DNA from 3 places in the Neobacillus sp. SRL179 genome. Region 1 is predicted to be linked to each of the others. Evidence: riboswitches for the same ligand, from Rfam matches in the RefSeq annotation. Region 1 holds a riboswitch; each other region holds the start of a gene.
What was found. Region 1 has a riboswitch for glycine ahead of gcvT (glycine cleavage system aminomethyltransferase GcvT). Riboswitches for the same ligand answer to the same signal wherever they lie in the genome.
Positions count from the first base shown of each region.

Region 2: another riboswitch for glycine. It lies ahead of AC4E8C_RS09585 (amino acid permease); the one in region 1 lies ahead of gcvT (glycine cleavage system aminomethyltransferase GcvT).
Region 3: another riboswitch for glycine. It lies ahead of AC4E8C_RS14430 (ACT domain-containing protein); the one in region 1 lies ahead of gcvT (glycine cleavage system aminomethyltransferase GcvT).

Region 1 is NZ_OZ481792.1:3,348,886-3,356,073, reverse strand. It holds gene comGA (competence type IV pilus ATPase ComGA) at 1-11, opposite strand, end outside; gene AC4E8C_RS16585 (YqhG family protein) at 171-962, opposite strand; gene AC4E8C_RS16580 (DEAD/DEAH box helicase) at 940-2,628, opposite strand; glycine riboswitch at 2,840-2,928, shown strand; gene gcvT (glycine cleavage system aminomethyltransferase GcvT) at 3,190-4,293, shown strand; gene gcvPA (aminomethyl-transferring glycine dehydrogenase subunit GcvPA) at 4,315-5,661, shown strand; gene gcvPB (aminomethyl-transferring glycine dehydrogenase subunit GcvPB) at 5,654-7,114, shown strand.
Region 2 is NZ_OZ481792.1:1,938,909-1,946,096, reverse strand. It holds gene AC4E8C_RS09590 (DUF2935 domain-containing protein) at 1-151, opposite strand, end outside; gene AC4E8C_RS09585 (amino acid permease) at 342-1,724, opposite strand; glycine riboswitch at 1,887-1,968, opposite strand; gene AC4E8C_RS09580 (M1 family metallopeptidase) at 2,341-3,564, opposite strand; gene garD (galactarate dehydratase) at 3,730-5,223, opposite strand; gene AC4E8C_RS09570 (LysR family transcriptional regulator) at 5,376-6,296, shown strand; gene thrC (threonine synthase) at 6,357-7,188, opposite strand, start outside.
Region 3 is NZ_OZ481792.1:2,940,936-2,948,123, forward strand. It holds gene helD (RNA polymerase recycling motor HelD) at 1-421, opposite strand, end outside; gene AC4E8C_RS14410 (hypothetical protein) at 611-1,453, opposite strand; gene AC4E8C_RS14415 (L,D-transpeptidase family protein) at 1,631-2,119, opposite strand; gene AC4E8C_RS14420 (aminotransferase class V-fold PLP-dependent enzyme) at 2,157-3,659, opposite strand; gene AC4E8C_RS14425 (hypothetical protein) at 3,796-4,143, opposite strand; glycine riboswitch at 4,329-4,408, shown strand; gene AC4E8C_RS14430 (ACT domain-containing protein) at 4,486-4,761, shown strand; gene AC4E8C_RS14435 (PFL family protein) at 4,779-6,140, shown strand; gene AC4E8C_RS14440 (polysaccharide deacetylase family protein) at 6,243-6,977, opposite strand.

The DNA.
Region 1 (7,188 bases):
ATGAGTAACACCACCTTTTCATTTTTTCATTGCTAATTATTCGACATATTTCTATCTATTCCTCTTTTTATTTTAATAAATTTTTAAATATTTTTTTAGTGAATTTAAAAAGGGTGTCTGGCACCATTTGGTCTATTCGCATAGTGTCTAACACCTAAATATAAAGGTTCTTAAATTGCTTTTTCGGTTAAATAGAAGAGACCACCGTTGATAAAGGATATGTTGATTTTTGGTTCGTATTGTTCTTGGAGTGCCTTTTTTTCTGTTTCATAATTCTTACTTTCTTCTTCTGCATCTTCGTAAAAATGGTGTAATAATCGTAAGTCTTGGTCCCAGCGTTTCCGTGCATCGTCCGCCCATGAATGGTCATCCTCACGGATTACAGATTTTAAATACGTTTCGATTCTGCCCATCCCGCTTTTGGGTTTTACTAAAGGTGATAAGGTAAAGGAATAATCTGGAATTTTAGGTGTTAATGGGATCTTAAGTAAGCGGTTATGAAAATCCTCTACCATTTGGCCATTAATAAGCTGTAAGCCGATTGACTTAAAAATGTCACGCTTTCTGTCACATTGATAGGAGATTTTCACATTCATACACAACCAAGGCATTAATGGCGTTTGTTGATGTACATGCTGATGACTTTCATATAGACGAATGTAATTGGCTAACTTTTTTGTTGAATCAAAAATTTGATGAAGCCGCGGCGAACCAAAATGGATGACTTCCCCCTTGATCGTCTCCGGAACGTCCTTTTGATTAGTAACAAAGGTCAACTGCATCGGATTTGGAACCCCGCCTGTTTTCTCTAAATAGTGCCAATAAAAAGGGCGGTTCATCAATTCTTTGTCCAGTTCAACGGTTAGCTGAACGGTTAAATACCCTAATTTATTTTCGATGATGGGACAATCATTTGCCTGAAAATATTTCAATAAAAAATTATGAATTTCCTGCTGCTGCATGGGAATCTTCCTCCTTCATCGATTGTGCAAATTCAATCATAGAAGATAAATTGTCCATTTTAATTCGCATTTCACCCTCTGAGCTAGATTGTCCAAAAATATCAATTAAATGGTCTTCAATATTTCCAAATTCCAGTTTCGTTAGAATGTCATCTAATTCGCCAATCACTTTTTCAAATAGGTGAATCTTTTCATATAGCAATTTAAGGATATGTTCCTCAACCGTATTTTTTATGGCAAAATTATAAATCATGACATCCTTCTCCTGCCCCAGACGGTGAATCCGGCCGATCCGCTGTTCAAGTCTCATCGGATTCCATGGTAAATCAAAATTAATAATATGATTACAAAACTGTAAATTGATCCCTTCGCCGCCCGCCTCGGTGGCAATGAGTACTTGGGCGTTTTTTTGAAATAGTTCTCTCATCCAGTCTTTTTTTCCACGTTTGAAACCGCCGCGGAAAGGAACAGAGGTGATACCATGCTGCTTTAAGTACCATTGCAGGTACATCTGTGTTGCACGATATTCAGTGAAGATGATTACTTTGTCATTGATTTTTTGTATTAATTCAAGGGCTTTTTCTGCTTTGGAGTTTTGCTGAACCGCTTCGACTTTTTTAATTAAGAAGTCAATTTGTTCCTTAAAGGCAGGGGACGGATCCTCTTTTTTTTGGAGCATGTTTTTTAGCGTATAGTAAACGGCTTCCCTGCTGCTGCAAGCCTCACGCTGTAATGTCATCACAGAGAAAGCACTTGTCTGGGCCCAGTCACCCTCACTTCTTAACAATGTAATAGCCTCATAAAGTTCATTCTCTGCTGACGAACATTCGATTGGAATGGTTTCAACTTGTCGTTTTGTCCATTCAATCCCCGTATCTGCACGACGATTTCGAATCATAACCTTGTTTACTAATTCTTTTAAATGCTCATTGTCGTTTAAGGAACGAGCATCTCGTTTGTACTTTTCAAAGAAAGAGGTTTCACTGCCTAAGTGCCCTGGTTTTAATAAGGAAACTAAATTAAAGATTTCTTCCACTCTGTTTTGGATCGGTGTTGCCGTCAGTAATAAACAAAATTTCTTTTTTAAGTTCTGAACAAATTCGTAGTTTTTTGTTTTATTATTTTTAAGTTTATGGGCTTCATCAATGATAATAAGGTCATAGTCTTGTTTAAAAATAATGTCTCGATGTGGATTTCGTTTGGCAGTATCAATCGATGATACTACTACATCGCACTGTTCCCACACATAACTTTTCTTTTGGGTAATGGCTGGGATGAAAAATTTGCTATTTAGCTCGATTGCCCATTGGGTAACTAAGGAGGCAGGAACGAGAATTAACACCTTTTTGACCAACCCGCGAATCATATATTCTTTTAAAATTAAACCTGCTTCAATTGTTTTTCCTAATCCAACCTCATCAGCTAGGATGGCTTTGCCATTCATATTTTCAATTACTTGTTTAGCTGTTTCAAGCTGATGCGGGAGCGGTGTTAAGTTAGGTAAATGCTTCGGAGCTTGCAAGCCTTCAAATTCTGGTATAACCAAGTGATTTTCAACATCAATTGCTAGTTTGAAAAGCTCCCAATTTCCCCAGGGACCATCATTGTCAATTCTATGTAAAAAGTCATCTTGCCAAGACGATTCAAATTCAATTTCGACCGACATCATTTCAGCTCCTTTTTTTATACAGTTAGACTTCTGTTTAACGTTAATTTTTCCCAGAATAATGTGCTTTTACTTTTATTATAAAGTTATTGCTCAATGTATTGTTTTAATGGTAGGATGGTAATAGCTTTGAATGTTTTAAATATTTTAATAAGGTAATTTATTTTCAAGTATAGTTAGTATGACCAAATTGGAAAATATTATAATGCGAATGACAACAAGGGGAGAGACTACCTAGGTAGCGCCGAAGGAGCAAACAATTAATGTGAATCTCTCAGGCAAAAGAACTCTTGTTTGACGCTACTCTGGAGAGCGCTGATTCAGAACGAGCAGCCACCAAAGGGGAAAACCTTTTTAGGTAAACTTTCAGGTGCAAGGACAGAGACCGCCTTTAGGAATAAAGGGAGGTCCCTGTCTTTTTTTATGCCTGCTCTCATCTTACCCAATGGTTAAAAAATTTGGTAAATGATAGTAGGATAACAACTTGCCCGGATCTGTAAATGGATTCAATCTCTTATTCGTTTAAAAATATTTTGGAACAGATTGAAGGGGGACACTTGGATGACTGAATTAAAACGAACTCCGCTATTCGATGTGTATAAAGAAAATGGGGGAAGAACCGTTGACTTTGGCGGCTGGGAGCTGCCGGTCCAATTCTCAAGCATTAAGGAGGAACATGAAGCCGTCCGCACTCGTGCTGGCTTGTTTGATGTCTCCCATATGGGTGAAGTGGAAGTGAAAGGCCCAGACAGTTTAAGTTATTTGCAAAAAATGATGACTAATGACATTTCAAAACTAAAAAATGGCGGGGCACAGTACACGGCCATGTGTTATGAAAACGGTGGAACAGTTGATGATCTGCTTGTCTATAAAATGGAGGACCATCACTATTTACTAGTTGTGAATGCATCTAATATTGATAAAGATTACAAATGGCTTGAGGATCATGTTGAGGGGGATGTCAGCCTTGAAAATCTATCTGATAAGACAGCCCAGCTGGCACTTCAAGGCCCGCTTGCTGAAAAAGTCCTTCAAAAGCTAGCCGGGGAAACAAATCTAAGTGAAATAGGATTTTTTAAATTTCAGCAAGCAGTACATATAAATGGCAAAAAGGCTCTTGTATCAAGAACTGGATACACGGGTGAAGATGGTTTTGAAGTGTATTGTGATGCTAGAGATGCCGTCGGTCTTTGGAAAGCTATACTACGAGCCGGAAAAGAAGAGGGGGTTCTTCCTTGCGGGCTAGGGGCTCGCGATACTCTCCGTTTTGAATCAGTGTTAGCTCTCTATGGTCAAGAACTTTCACCGGAAATTTCACCCCTTGAAGCAGGGATTGGCTTTGCCGTGAAGTTAAATAAGGAAGCTGATTTCATCGGTAAAGAAGCCCTTAAGAAGCAAAAAGAAGCAGGCTTAACTAGAACATTAGCAGGAATTGAAATGATTGACCGAGGAATTCCTCGTCACGGTTATCCAGTTTATAAGGGTGAGGAACAAATTGGCGAAGTAACAACTGGAACACAGTCACCTACATTAAAGAGAAATATTGGACTTGCCCTGATTAAAACTGAGTTTGCCGAATTAAATTCTGAGGTAGAAGTTGAAATACGCGGTAAACGCCTAAAAGCTAAAGTAGTTCCAACACCTTTTTATAAAAGAGAAAAGTAAATCATGGAGGGAGCTAGGTTTATGAAACATCGCTATTTACCTATGACTAAACAAGATATAAAGGCAATGCTTGACACAATTGGTGTTTCTTCAATTGATGAGTTGTTTAGCGATATCCCTGAAAAAGTTAGATTCAAGGGTGAGTATAATATTAAAGCAGCTAAGTCTGAGCCGGCTTTACTGAAAGAACTATATCAATTAGCAGACCAGAATGCAGACCTAAAAAGAAATGTGTCTTTTCTAGGTGCTGGCGTTTATGACCATTACATGCCTGTGATTGTGGATCACGTTATTTCTCGTTCAGAATTTTATACCGCTTATACACCCTATCAGCCTGAGATTTCGCAAGGTGAGCTCCAAGCCATTTTTGAATTCCAAACGATGATTTGTGAGTTAACGGGAATGGACGTTGCGAACTCCTCTATGTATGATGGCGGTACAGCACTTGCCGAAGCTGCCATGCTTAGTGCAGGACACACAAAACGAAAAAAAGTGGTTGTGTCTAGTGCTGTTCATCCTGAGTATCGTGATGTTCTTAAAACCTATGCAAAGGGACAAAATCTTGAAGTAGTTGAAGTCCCCGTAAAAGAAGGCATAACAGATATTGAGGCGCTAAAGGAAATAGTAAGTTCCGATGTTGCTGCAGTGATTGTCCAATACCCAAATTTCTTTGGCAGAATTGAGCCATTAAAAGAGGTGGAGGAAATAATCCATGAGCAGAAAGGAATGTTTGTGGTTAGCAGCAATCCATTATCCCTTGGGATCTTAACTCCTCCTGGAAAGTTTGGTGCTGATATTGTGATTGGTGATGCACAACCATTTGGTATTCCAACTGCCTTTGGCGGGCCGCATTGTGGTTATTTTGCCGTAACCAACAAATTAATGCGGAAGGTACCTGGACGTTTGGTCGGTCAGACTGTTGATGACCAAGGACGCAGAGGGTTCGTTTTAACACTTCAAGCTCGTGAACAGCATATTCGCCGTGAAAAAGCGACCTCTAATATTTGTTCGAATCAAGCTCTAAATGCCCTTGCTGCATCAGTTGCGATGACGGCTTTAGGAAAAAAAGGTGTCCGAGAAATGGCCGCAGCCAACTTACAAAAAGCACACTATACCAAAACAGCGTTCAAAGAGGCTGGCTTTGAAGTTGTTTATGATGGATATTCCTTTAATGAATTCATCGTGAAATTAAACAGGCCAGTTAAAGAATGTAATCAAAAATTATTACAAAAAGGTATCATCGGAGGCTATGATTTAGGGCGGGACTATCCTGAATTGTCTAACCATATGCTGTTGGCCGTTACAGAAGTGAGAACAAAGGAAGAGATCGATACTTTAGTGAAAGAATTGGGGGATCTGCATGCATAATCAAGACCAAGCACTCATTTTTGAACGTAGTACTCCAGATCGAATCGGATACAGCCTTCCAGAAATGGATGTACCAGAGTTAGAGCTCAGCAGTCTTCTTCCAGAAGGTTATGTACGTGAAGAGGAGCCTGAACTGCCAGAAGTTTCTGAGCTAGACATCATGCGTCATTATACTGCACTGTCTAAAAGAAACCACGGCCTTGATTCGGGATTTTATCCGCTTGGTTCGTGTACGATGAAGTATAATCCGAAAATTAACGAAAATGTGGCCCGTTTTAGTGGGTTTGCCCATTTGCATCCACTACAGGACGAAAGCTCTGTCCAAGGGGCACTAGGGTTATTGTATGACCTTCAGCAGCACTTAATTGAAATTACTGGGATGGATGAAGTGACCTTACAATCAGCTGCGGGTGCACATGGTGAATGGACTGGATTAATGCTAATTCGTGCCTATCATGAAGCTAGATCTGATTTTAAGCGGACAAAAGTAATTGTTCCAGATTCAGCTCATGGAACAAATCCTGCGTCAGCTACGATTGCTGGTTTTGAAACGATTACGGTCAAATCAACTGAAAAGGGACTTGTTGACCTGGAGGATTTACAACGAGTAGTAGGAGATGATACGGCGGCCCTCATGTTAACCAATCCTAATACACTTGGACTATTTGAAGAACAAATTCTTGAAATTGCTGAAATTGTCCATGACGCAGGTGGTAAGGTTTATTATGACGGTGCTAACCTAAATGCCGTTCTTTCAAAAGCTCGTCCTGGCGATATGGGCTTTGATGTTGTGCATTTAAATCTTCATAAAACCTTTACAGGTCCACATGGCGGCGGCGGTCCTGGTTCCGGTCCTGTTGGGGTAAAAGCAGATCTTATCCCGTTCTTGCCAAAACCAGTTATTTCGAAGCGCGGCGAAGAATTTGTGCTTGATTATGATCTTCCCCAATCAATTGGCCGAGTGAAGCCTTTCTATGGTAACTTTGGTATTAATGTTCGTGCCTATACGTATATTCGTTCTATGGGACCAGATGGCTTAAAAGCCGTAACAGAGTATGCGGTTTTAAATGCGAATTATATGATGAGAAGATTAGCTGAGTATTATGATTTACCATTTGATAAACATTGCAAGCATGAATTTGTCCTTAGTGGAAAACGTCAGAAAAAACTAGGGGTAAGAACGCTCGATATTGCGAAACGACTGCTTGATTTTGGCTATCATCCACCAACCATTTACTTCCCGTTAAATGTAGAAGAATGTATCATGATTGAACCGACTGAAACAGAATCAAAAGAAACCCTTGATTCATTTGTTGATACAATGATTCAAATTGCAAAAGAGGCAGAAGAAAATCCTGAGATTGTTCAAGAGGCCCCGCATACCACGGTTGTAGGTCGTTTGGATGAAACAATGGCTGCACGGAAGCCTATTTTAAAATATCAAAGAGCCTAATGATAAAATAAAGGTCAGATTCTTAAAAGGAATCTGACCTTTCTAATTTATGAAGGGCAATTATTCCACAATAA
Region 2 (7,188 bases), 1.4 Mb from region 1:
TATCAAATACCTGAATAAATTGCGAGGCCTGTTCTATCTCCTTTTTTTGAACCGGTGCTAACGCTTCATAAATAAACCTGGAATGATCCCCTAAAATTTGAAGCCAAAATCGATGCTCAAATCTTGCTGTCCTCTCAAAGACTCCATTCATTCTTTTTTCCCTCCCAGAAAAATACTCACCCTTTTGATATTTATTCTCCTTCATTAATTTTATGAGTAAAGCATGGAGCACAAGAGTTTATTAATTCATAGGCTAAATAAACTATTTGCTTCCTACGGGGTGATAAAATAAGTCATTGAGATTTCTCAATGACCTATTTTTATTCTACAAAAAGGGTGCTCTAATCCCGAACTGGGGCATTTATACGGAAATTCTTCCCCTTAATTTTTTTCCTTTTAAATGAATAAAAGATAAATAAAACAATAAACCATAATGGAGTCATTAATAAAGCTGTTCGTGTTGCTTCAGCAAAAAGCATAATCACTAGAATCATAGCAAATAACGTTAAAACCACATAATTAATAAATGGGGTAAACGGGGCTTTAAATGTCGACTTTTTTTGTAAATCCGGTCGTAATTTTCTATATCGCAAGTGGCAAATCAAAATAATACTCCAAACCCAAATAAAACAAATCGCACTGATCGTTGTTACGATCCCAAAGGCTTGTTCTGGTATTAACTTACTTAACAAGGCTCCAACAGATAAAACTAATGCGGATACAAGTAAGGCATTACTTGGTACATGATTTTTATTTAATTTTGCAAAGTTAGCCGGTCCTTGTTCATGACTGCTTAAATTAAACAGGATTCGGCTTGTTGAAAATAATCCGCTGTTACAAGCAGAAGCTGCAGATGTTAAGACAACAAAATTAATTATCCCTGCGGCAATTGGAATGCCCACTAAGCTGAACGTCTTTACAAATGGACTGTTGGCTGCATTTAACTGCGTCCATGGATTAATACATAAAAGAATAATAAGTGCACCGACATAGAAAAATAGAATTCTTAAAGGTATTTTATTAATGGCTGATGGAATATTTTTTTGTGGATTTGACGTTTCTGCGGCAGATACTCCAACCAATTCAACACCCACAAAGGCAAACACAACCAATTGGAATGAAAGAAGAAAACCTGAAATTCCATTTGGAAACAGGCCGCCATATCCCCAAATATTTTTAACCGTCACAGTACCTGCCTTTGTATGAAATCCAACCACTAGCAAAACAATCCCGATTATGATCAAGGCGAGGATGGTGATCACTTTAATTAAAGCAAACCAAAATTCTAATTCTCCGAAAAGTTTTACCGTCATTAAATTTAGTCCCAATAACAAAACCAAACAAACGATTGCTGGTACCCATTGCGGAATATCAAACCAATATTGAACATATACGCCAACCGCGATAATATCTGCCATTGCGGTCATAATCCAACAGAACCAATACGTCCATCCTGTTATATAACCAGCCCAAGGTCCAATATAGTCTACAGCAAAATCAGTAAAGGATTGATAACCTTTCTTCGATAATAGAAGTTCCCCCATGGCCCTCATAACAAAGAAGCAGGCAATCCCAACGATCAAATAAGCAAAAATAATCGAAGGGCCGGCTAACTGAATTGCTTTTCCTGAGCCTAAAAATAAACCTGTACCAATCGTTCCACCAATCGCGATGAGTTGAACATGCCGATTTTTTAGGTCTCTTTTTAATTCTTGTTGTGCCATTTTAGTTCCCCCTATTTAGTTATTTTCTCCTTTGTTTCATTTGTGAATTTATGAACAAAGTTTAAAATCAATAAAAAAAAGATTGGATATCATCCAATCTCACCGGTCATTAGAATAACAAATATTATCATCTACTCTTTTATAAGAATAACAAAATAACACTCGTACTCTTCTGTCCTTTTGCCTGAGATTGTGAACCCTTCGGCGCCGCAGGATACCCTGCGTTCTCTCCAGAAGCTGCTCCAGCTATAGTTTGAACCATAGCCATCATAGCTTGCTAAGTATGTAATTTTCTAAGAAGTACTACAGTGATCGTTTTAAAAGATAAACCACTATAATATCTTAACACAAAACTAATATTGTTGAATAATTTAAAATTTTAATAGTATTTCTTCAATTTGTCAAATCTAGCAATTTAAAATCTACTTTTTCCGTTTTATTTTGTTGGAGCAAATTGTTCATTAATATTTCTATCACTCTATATTAAACTTAAATAAGGAAGTTGTAAATTGTACAACCCTTCTATGAAAGTCCTAATCATAAATTATTACAATCGAATAGGTCATTGAGAATTCTCAATGACCTATTCTTAGTTACGCTCTTCTGTTATTGTTGGTCAACAGCAAAAACTCGATGTGTCTACCCCAGATGTTTGATTATCGGGAAGAATAGTAATCATAACAAGCTGTGGATACTCCATCCCACCAAACCAGCCTTCCATAGCACAAATATCGAGCTCTGGCCATGGGTATTGTCCAAACTTCTCACTGAATAACGAAATACTTTTGGACCCTGCATTGATCATCGAGTCTACATATTTAGAATCTTCCTCTTTATAATAGACATTAATATTCACATTGCCTGCCTTTGTTTGTTTTACCTTATAATTAGGATCTAATTCCATGGCAAAGTCGCGTACATTGGCTGCTTGATAATGATGAGTCGATAATGCACCATTTATGCTTGGTTCCCCCACTTCCGTTCCGGTAGCGGCAATCACCTGTTCCTTTTCGGTCGTAAACGTAACATCAAAATCTCCTGATAAAGAATAAAAAGATTCGCCATTTGGATAAAATGGATCGACGTTCCAGCCTTCATCATCATAAACAGCTAGGATGGGAAACCAGTTCCCTAAAGAAGTTGTGGATTTATTCCAGCCAAAGCGATCTTGAACTTCAGGAAGGGTAACGGAGAAAGTCATTTCCACCTTTGCGGTTTCTTTCTTCTTTATCAGTACATCTGGAATATGTAGTGATGTCCCTTTAAGCTCATAATTTACAGGCTGCCCATTTACCTTCATTTGTTCAACCCTGACAACCTGTTCGTTTTGATTTTTCGCTAAATAGACATTTGCATTTCCCCAGACATTAAAATACAAATTAGGCAAATCTACATCTAAATTATTGGTAAAATCGACACTCATAGTTCCGTTTATTACATGATTACTAGAGTCATAAGAAACATCCATTTTATATTTTGGATGGCTTGGCCCTTTTACTGCACTTGGAGGCCCATTAACAATTTCAATTCGTTCTTCTTCCACAGGTTCCTGTGTTATGGGCTGTGTATCTGTGGTCGTTTTTTCATCCTCTTTAGGCTTTTCCTCTATTGCCTTTTTTTCTACTTTTTTAGTCTGCGTCTCCACTCCTTTTAAAGCGCTTACATCTTTTGTAAAATGTTTCTGATAGAGAAATAGCATCCCAAAGGTTAAAACAAGATAAAACCCTAGACTGATCATTTGAATGTGAATTTTAGCTATTTTTTGCTTTGGAGCAAACAGGTTATAGCCAAGGAAAGCTAAAAACACCACTAATGATAATAGTAATAAAAATACCTTCATTCAAATCCCCCTTATAGTTGACTAATTACCATTATACAAAATATTTCTATTTATTTACAAATATGTTACAGATTTGATTTTTCATATTTATAGATAAAAAAAAAGACCTCCAACATGAATATTGAGGTCCTAGCTTTTATCGGTATCCTGCTTTCTAACAAACTATCAGGTTATCGGCGCTGGATTAAATAGGGTAAAATCATTATGAAGCTGATATTTCTCTGCCAAACATTGTTTACGTCCACTTGCGACATCGATAATTTCGTTGAATAGCAGGGTTCCAATCTCTTTGATTGTTGCTTCTCCTGTTGCAATCGGCCCTGCATTTACATCGATTAAGTCTTCCCACATATCTTTCATATCGTTTCTCGAACAAACTTTAATAACAGGTGCAACAGCTAATCCATATGGAGTACCACGCCCTGTCATAAATACCTGAAGTGTCATTCCACTAGACAATTGACAAGAACCGCAGACAAAATCACTTGCTGGTGTAGCCGCAAAGATCATACCCTTTTTCGTTGGCCTTTCCCCCGGAGAGAGAACTTCAACAATGGGCGATGTTCCCGACTTCGCAATGGAGCCCATTGCTTTTTCGACTATATTTGATAATCCGCCCTTCTTATTCCCTGGGGTAGGATTGGCGGAGCGATCAACTTGGCCATTTTCAAGATACTTGTCATACCATTTCATTTCCGATGCTAATTTTTTCCCCACTTCCTCGTTAACACAACGTTCTCCAATAATATGAACACCATCACGTACTTCCGTTACTTCAGAAAACATGACCGTAGCACCAGCATGGACCAACATATCTGCTGCATAACCGGCAGCGGGATTCGCAGTCACACCTGAAAAAGCATCACTTCCACCGCACTGCAAACCAATACATAATTCTGAAAGAGATAGTTCGACACGCTTTCTTTGATTTAATTTTTTGAGTTTGGTATCTGCCATTTTCATAATTTCTGCAATTATGGCATCATGGCCTTTAACGTTTTGTAAAACGACAATATTATCAGGAGAAATATCGGTTTCATCTAGCAGCATTTCTAACGTTAGTTTTTCACATCCCAAAGAGATCACCATCGTCTCTCCGCCAAAATTAGGATGTTTCACCATATTTCGGAGCATTCGGATAGGAATTTGGGCTTCTGGCGCATTTATAGCGACGCCACATCCGTAAGCATGATTAATGGCTACTACATCATCTACATTTGGATAATGAGGAAGAAGTTCTTCCTTCATCTTCTTGACTGCATTATTTAATATGCCCGTGACACATTGAACGGTTGTAACGATTCCTAAAATGTTTCTAGTTCCGGCGAATGGCCCATTTGGATTACGATAGCCCATGAACGTCCGAACAGGTGGTTGAGGTAAATCCGTTACCAAATTTGTGGCAAATTCCATTTCATCTAATGATGGTGGAGTTGGAAGTTCGAGCATATGCTCATTGATCCAATCTCCCTTTTTGATTGCATGCAAAGCATAACCTAGTATCACGCCATAACGGATGATTGCTTCGCCCTCCTCCAGATCACGTAGAGCAATTTTGTGTCCTTGTGGAATATCCTGATTGGCCGTAATATCCCCCATGATGGTGGTTCCCGAGACAATAGCATTTACAGTAATGGCAACATTATCATTTTCATTCATTTTAATAAAATGTTTTAATCCCAAGGTTCTTCCTCCTCAGTACTTGTTCTCTATTCAAAAAAATTGTAAGCTGAGAGCATAATAAAGTAAAAGTTTTATATTTTAGATTTCTCTTAAAAAAATTAAGAGTTAAGAGAGGAATTCTTGCTAATATGGACTTAAAACAGCTGGAAAATATGATTAAAATAGCAGAAGAAAATAATATAACAAAGGCTGCTGAAAAACTTTTTATTACGCAGTCGGCATTAAACCAGCAACTATTAAAGCTTGAAAGTGAACTCGGAACACAACTTTTCGTTCGTTCGCGAAGTAATTGGCATTTAACCGAAGCAGGTAAGATTTATATGGAAAACGCAAAAAAAATGGTCCGGATTAAAAAAGATACCTACAACGAAATTAATGATTTAATTGATATAAAAAAAGGAACATTATCCATCGGATTGACACCAGAACGTGGCCCTGAAATGTTTGCTGCTATTTATCCTGCTTTTTATAAAAAATATCCAAAGATAAAAATAGAGCCGATGGAAATGGCCGTTAAACAACAGCAAACTGAAATTTCAATGGGAAATCTTGATCTTGGTTTCGTAACTCTACAAGATTTCCAAAAAACGAATGATGAATATTTCCGTATATGTTCTGAAGAAATCATATTGGGAATTCCTAAAACTCATCCGCTAGCATATTTAGGGGGGAATTTGGGCGCACAACTTCCTTCCATAAGTCTAAGACGTTTTGAGAATGATTCCTTTGCTATTATGCAAAAGGGTTCAACACTGCGCGAAATCTATGATCAGCTTATTATCGAAGAAAACCTCAGTCCACATATACTTTTAGAAACGAGAAGTTGTCACAACTTATATAAAATGGTTGCTGAAGGCATTTGCTGTTCCGTCTTTCCAATTTCTTATGCCGAGCACAGTTCCAATGTTTCTTATTTTTCAATCATTCAAAAACCAGTATGGGACCTATATGCTAGTTATAAAAAAGGCAGCTATTTAAGCAGGATTGCTAAAGACTTTATTTTTTTAGCTGCTGAGTATTGGATGAGAAAATTTGAAAAACCTTTTTAACGTAATTACTCTCCATAAAAAGAGCTGTCTCATTGGGATGAGACAGCTCTTTTTATCCTATTAATTAGCTGAAAGACTAAAGAGCTTTTCAAGGTGGAGAATGATTTCATCATTTTCTGCCTCAACTACTTTTACAAACTGTGGTTGATCAAACAGCTGACTGATTTGTTCAGGGAATGTCTGCTGGATTCCACAACGCTCGATTGATTCATTGAATTTTGCAGGATGAGCGGTAGCTAGTGTCACACACACTTCATCCGGATTATTACAAATTTCATAGGCCGCCACCCCACAAGCCGTATGCGGGTCTAATAAATAGCCTGTCTCATCATAGTACTCCTTAATGGTTTGCAAGCATTCTTCCCCTTCTACCCCATGAGCAGCAAAATCCTTTTGAACCTGTTGGAGCAACTCTTCGCTCACAATTATTTTTCCTTCTAACTTAAATTTTTCCATTAAGTTTGACACTGCCTTGGAATTTTCCCCAAGCAAGTAGTACAAATAGCGCTCAAAATTACTTGCCACTTGGATATCCATTGAAGGGCTATAGGTAGTGCGGAATTCACCCGGCTCATACACTCCTTCTTGAATAAACCCTTCTAAAATATTATTTTCGTTCGTCGCAACAATTAATTTACCAACCGGCAGGCCCATTTTCTTTGCAAGATATCCCGCAAATATATCACCGAAATTTCCCGTTGGCACACTAAAATTAATGTTTTTTATTTCTTTTTCCTTTTTCACTTGAAAATACGCGTAAAAATAATAAACGGTCTGGGCTAAAATTCGAACAAAGTTAATCGAATTAATGGCACGCAGATGATATTTGTTTTTCAGATCTACATCTGCAAACAATTCTTTGATGATTCTTTGACCATCATCAAACGTTCCA
Region 3 (7,188 bases), 410 kb from region 1:
GGGCACGCCAGTCGTAGACTAAAAATTGTTCATCATTCTCATCCATCAAAGAAGCTATGCCCAAATATACCTGATCTGAGGATGGTTCCCCCTCTTCATGAAAATCAATCCTTCCAAAATAAGGGGAATACCTTAAACGATCTAATGTTTTTAGCTGTTTATCCAAGTTTTTATGCGACCGTTCTCGTTCAGACAAAAGTTCAGCTTGCTGCTTAATACTCGCTGCTGTTTCGATATAATCGTCAGGTTCATCCAAATTGACGGTTACATCATCCCAAAAAGACTTTCGAATCTCAAGAACATCTGTCCTTACTTTTCCTGCATTTTTCAAAAGGTTATCTGTCTTTTTATTTATTAGATCTACAACTGAGTTAACTCTTTCTTGTTCAGATTGCCACACATTTCTTTGTATCTTGCTCATTGGCCACACTCCAGACAAATTTAGAATCAATAACTTGACAATAGAATTATTTTGTGTTAATGTTAAAATAGGATATTTTTAATTTGTTAATATCATGGTATCAGCAGTAAACCTAATTCTATCATGCTCCTATTATATTTTCAAGCGAAATAATAAACGCCATGGAGGCGTTTTTTCTTTTTTCGAACATTATTTACTTTTGATACCGTACACCCACTCATTAAATTTTCCATAAGAAAACATCATAACAATTCGTATTAAAAAAAATTCACTAAACTTAACATTATTCTTTAAAAGTTTTATTCCCACAAAGAACTGAGCTAAACAAATTGGAAATATAATTAAACCTGCCTTTTTTCCTTCTTTAAAATTTCCTTTTAAGGAATAAACTGCAAAAAAGGAAGATGTAATTGAATACAACGGAGATATAACAAAATGTTCCGTCCACGCAAAGTACTTTCCCCAACCAAAACGAACTTTTCGCAAAATGGCTAAAACTAAAAATAAATTTGTTTCTGTGACCATAATTAGCAAAAATAAGGAAATCATTCGCACTACTTCATTTTTTTTATCGATGAGACTATACCATATATCACTCCACTTAAAGTAAAAAGGTATAAGTAATAAGGTATATACCGTTTTCCACCAATTGTGTTTATATATCCCTAACCACAGGAAAAGCAATTCTATTATAGAAAAATAAATACTGAATAGAATCTTAACAGGCCAACCAGACTTAAATGACGTTAATAACACGGCCGTAAAAGGAATAAATACTGCTTGAGATAATGCAGCACCAAAAATATTGTCTAATGATCTGTTTTTTAATATATTCGGCTTATATTTATATGCCTTAAATATATTTAGAACAATATATTCAAATAAGTAGGCAAACCCCATATTGGAGCCTAACAGGATTAATAAGTTTTTTCTATTTTTACTCTTTTTGAAGGCTAACATAATAAGAAATAAATGAATGAATAATAAGATTAAAAAAGGAAGACTATTTCTTTTTACTTTTTTCATTCTCATAAGGTTATCCCTCCTCTATTATTCCTTATTTAATTAGTATTAGAAAAAATCCGTAAAATAATTATTAATGACCGTGCAGATTATAAATAATGAAAAGCTCTCCTTATTCGGAAAGCTTTCTGCACATCGCTAAATTTTCATTTCAACTAATTAAATTATAATAAAGAATTACTTTGTTTAAGGAATTATATTCACTCTCGTTCCATTAGGAACCATTTCAGCAAGATGGAGTACATCCCGATTGTACATTCTTATGCAGCCATGTGAGACGGCTTTTCCAATTGAACTTGGATTATTGGTCCCGTGTATCCCATAGCCCTGTTTTGATAAAGATAGCCACAAAACGCCAAATGGACCACCGGGATTATATTGTCTATTAACAATGACGAATTCTCCCATCGGTGTATTAGTCAGCATTTTCCCAACTGCTATCGGAAAGATTTTCACTAATTTTCCAGAATGGTACAAAGAAAGCCGCCTTTTTCCTACCGACACCTGAATGGTATACGGGATAGTACTTGGATCTAGAAGACCTGGAATATGAATCTGTTGTCCGACATGTAATTGTCCGACACCAGGATTTGCCGCGTATAGATGCTGCAAACTTACGCGATAGTTAGCAGAAAGTATATTTAGTGTTTCACCAGGCTTAACAATATGAATCATGTGATCCCGCCTTTCAAAAAATGACCTTTTTCAGAGTTTATTCAAGACGAAATAGTGATGACATATCTTCTCTTTTATAATTTATATAAAAATAATCATTACTTGCGGAATCGTATTTATAATCTTTTTTCCATTCCTCAATGTTCTCGGTGATCTCCTTCAAGGCATTTGCAAATATAATTATTTCCTCATCATTCATCACTGGATGAAGGGAAAACCTTACCCATCCTGGTTTTGATGATAGATTGCCTTGATTAATCTTGTTCATTATTTGTTTAGAGGTGTTTTTATCTATTTGATATAGATAATGACCATATGTTCCCGCGCATGAACACCCACCTCTCACTTGAATACCGTATCGATCATTTAATAAGCGGACAATTAAATTGTAATGAATATTCTCAATAAAAAATGAAACAATTCCAAGTCGAGTGTTGATTTGACCATCTAAGATATGAAGACCAGGTATTGCTTTCAAAAGCGGATATAACAACTTCAACTGTTCTTTTTCTCTGTTTAAAATATTTTTAACACCCATTTGATCTTTCAAATTCAAACATAATGCTGTACGAATGGCTTGTAAGATTCCTGGCGTCCCTCCATCTTCACGCAACTCAATGTTTTGATAATATTGGTGCTCTCCCCAAGGATTAGTCCATGTAACGGTTCCTCCACCAGGATGATCAGGTACCTGGTTTTTATATAATCGCGAATCAAACACTAAAACACCACTAGATCCAGGGCCTCCTAAAAATTTATGAGGCGAAAAAAAAATGGCATCTAATTTTTCGAGCGGATCGTCTGGATGCATATTAATTGTTATATAGGGAGCTGCTGCAGAAAAATCAACGAAACAGAAACCACCATGTTGATGCATCTTTTTTGCTAGTTGGTAATAGGGTGTCTGAATTCCTGTTACATTGGAACAAGCTGTAAATGAACCTATTTTTAAAGGTCGGTCCTTATATATTTGTAGTAATTTCTCTAATTGATTTATATCTACACGGCCATAAGGATCAGGAGCAATTATCTCCACGTCTGCCAATGTTTCTAGCCATGATGTATGATTTGAATGGTGCTCCATATGTGTAATGAAGACAATTGGTCTTTCATCTTCAGATAGGATTATGCTATTTTTAAACTGCCCGGGGACTCTGAGCCCCAGCAAACGTTGGAACTTATTAATAACTGACGTCATCCCAAATCCATCCAAAATGAGCACGTCAGTTGGATCAGCATTCACATGGTCTTTAATAATTTTTTTTGATTGATTATAGATTCCTGTCATCATTAAACTTGTAATGTTTGATTCGGTATGTGTATTGGCCATAAATGGGCCAAATGTCTCGGAAATTTTTTGTTCGATAGGTCTATATAAACGCCCGCTTGCCGTCCAATCCGCATAAATAATTTTCCTTTTTCCATAGGGAGAGATGAATTCTTGATTTATACCAATCACTTGTGAGCGAAACGTTTGAAAATATTCCGCAAGGTTATCCGGGATACGAAAGGTATTGGATCCAATCTTTGCCGTGATCATGTTTCACACCTCACAAAATTGTTTTTGTTAATCAATATATGCAAAATCAGTAATCGCGTCTCCTTTTAACAAAATATGAAACAAAAAGAAAGATCCCAATCACTAGGGATTGGGATCTTATGCTTCGGATTTTTTATTAATAGGTTGTAATCTTAGCAGATTCTTTTTTCGTCACTTCATCGATTTTTTGAATAAACATTTGAAACACTCTTCTTTTCTCTTCTAAATCCTTTATGTATTCTTTTAGTTGGTTATAGCTCTCCTCAAATGGCTTATGATACATCTCTCGAATTTTCTCGATAATTTCCTCGTTTACAGTTGATTGGATTACTTGCTTAGTAATACCATATTTATAAGAATACACTTTTAATTCTTGTGCCACTTCATCATATTCATTTGCAATTTCGGCTAATACTAATGCAATATCGTCTTTCCACTCATCAAGTGATTTCTGTAAATATGATTTTGCAATGGTTTCTTCCATAAAAACACCCACCCTACTATTCTCTATCCTATTTGTACCATTATATCAAGATTTGATTACATTAAGGTTTCCACTCGTTTACAATGTTTTTTCATTCATTTAATAATTGACTGAATAATTAAAGATTGATATTATTTGGTTAATTCATAATAGCCGGCAATGATGGTTGTGGGTAAACTACAACTGGAGCAGCTTCTGGAGAGACCGCTTAAAAAAGTGGCGCCGAAGGATTCACAATCTCAGGCAAAAGGACAGGAGAATGTTGTGCAAAACTGCACACTTTTCTTAACCGTGAGATTGGAGCAACCAATCTTTTTTTTATTTTATAAATGAGGTGGAACAATGGAAAGTAGACGTGCAGTAGTAAGTGTCATTGGAAAAGACAAGGTTGGCATTATTTCTAAAGTGACAACTGTATTAGCAGAGAACAACATGAATATTCTCGATATCAGTCAGACGATTTTGCAAGAATTTTTTACCATGATGATGATAATTGATGTGACTGAAAATGAAAATTTAAATAAAGTGCGCACAGCTTTGGACAAGGTTGGCAATGAAATGGATGTCCAAATCAATCTTCAGCTAGAAGAAATTTTTCAAGCCATGCACAGAATATAATCTTAGGGGCGATACATATATCAATTGCAATGGATGAAATACTACAAACGATTCGAATGGTACAAATGGAAAATTTGGATATTCGTACGGTAACAATGGGGATAAGCTTGCAAGATTGTGCAGATTCAGATTTTGATAAAATGAAGGAATGTGTCTTTACGAAAATCACTAAATATGCAAAGAACTTAAAAAGTGTGGCGGAGGAAACCGAAAAAGAATTTGGAGTACCCATTATCAATAAACGTATTTCCATCACACCCATTGCTGAAATCCTCGGAAATGCAACAGTAGAACAAACTGTAGATCTGGCGAGAACGCTTGATAAGGCTGCAAAACAACTAGGAATTGATTTTATTGGCGGGTTCTCTGCTCTTGTTCATAAAGGTTCGACAAAAGGCGATGAAGTGCTTCTTAAAGCATTGCCTGAGGCACTTAGCGTAACAGAACGGGTTTGTTCTTCTGTTTCCGTTGCAACCACTCGCAGTGGAATTAATATGGATGCGGTACGTCAGATAGGATATATTTTAAAAGAAGCTGCTGAAAGGACAAAAGAGCAAAACGGGATTGCCTGTGCTAAACTAGTTGTTTTTTGTAATCCTGTTGAGGACAATCCTTTTATGGCTGGAGCCTTTCATGGAACTGGTGAAGGTGAAGTAGTCCTTAATGTTGGCGTTAGTGGACCAGGTGTTGTCTTAAATGCTTTAAAACGTCATCCACATGCCGACCTAGGAGAAGTATCAGATATTATTAAAAAAACTGCCTTTAAGATTACACGTGCAGGAGAGCTGATTGGCCGAGTAGTGGCAAAACGCCTCAGCATTCCCTTTGGTATTATGGATCTCTCGCTTGCTCCTACAAATGCTTTAAACGATAGCGTTGCCGAGATCCTTGAGGAAATTGGCCTTGAACGGGTGGGTACACACGGAACCATTGCAGCACTAGCCTTGATGAATGATGCCGTAAAAAAAGGAGGCGCCATGGCCAGCTCTTATGTAGGAGGCTTAAGTGGAGCTTTTATTCCTGTAAGTGAAGACAATGGAATGATTAAGGGAATTATAGACGGTGCCCTTACGTTATCTAAGCTAGAGGCGATGACTTGTGTGTGTTCTGTCGGACTTGACATGATTGCGATAACAGGTGATGTGTCTCCTGCTACCCTTTCCGCGATGATTGCGGACGAAGCCGCAATCGGAATGATCAATAAAAAAACAACTGCTGTCCGGGTTATTCCGGTTCCAGGTAAAAAAGAAGGAGAGATAGTTGAATTCGGCGGACTGCTAGGTAGAGCACCGATTATGGGCGTTAATCCTTATAGTTCCCAAAAGTTAATTGATCGTGGCGGAAGAATTCCTGCCCCACTCCAGGCCCTAATCAATTAAGCAGCAGTATATTTTATATTATGATATGTAACTGTGCAAAGCCCTTTGAGGCTGCACAGTTTTTTTGTATTAACCCACGATGGATTATTATACAAGACGCTTTTATTCCCCCTCCACTATTTTTGCAAAATCCTCTATAGATGTTGAATATTTAACATATGATCGAGGAAGGTAATATAACTCGTTTTTTGTTCCACTTGGACTGTAAGAACCCGGCGTAGTGGTAAGTCCAAATAGATAATACTTTTTTGCTTCTGCAATAACTTGGTTGTTTGTGTTTCCATATGGATATGCCAGTGCAATAACAGCTTTGCCTGTAAGTTTTTCTATTTTCTCTTTTGAGTTTTTCAGTTCATAGCTTATATTTTCAACTTTGGTTAAATCTGGGTGCTTTGCAGTGTGGGACTGAATGGAGATGATTCCTGAATCTGATAGCTTCTTTATATCCATTGTTGATAAGCGGTTTGAACGCCCTACGAAATCAGAAATAACAAAAAAGGTACCTACAGGGTCAAATTGTTCTGTTCTGATTTTTTTAAATATGGCCACAGCATTCAAGTTATTCTTGTAGCCATCATCAAAAGTGATAAAGATCGGACGTTGAACTTTTTTAATATCTTGCCAGCGCTCAAAAGTTAACAACGTATAACCGTGATCTCTTAAATAGGTCATTTGTTTCTCAAAATTATTGGGTGTAACATATAACTCCTTTGATCCAATCCCGTTAAATTCTTCGATGGAGTGATAAATTAAGATAGGTACTTTTAGCCTTGCTGATGCTTTTTCGGGAATACCACAAAGGAATAAACAAATAAATAACAATAAAATCTTACTCATATAATTCCTCACTTTTTTATTTGATTGTCTAGTTCCCCTAGTATTCCTCTAAATAACATCGTTCATTAAAAGTCTTCATTCCGCATTGTATTGAATTATAGGTTAAAATGGATTTTTACATACTATTAATGTTTAATTCATACGGCATGCTAGATGAAATCATGATTGTAAAAGTGTTACACTATTCTTATCTAATAAGAAGGAGATACAT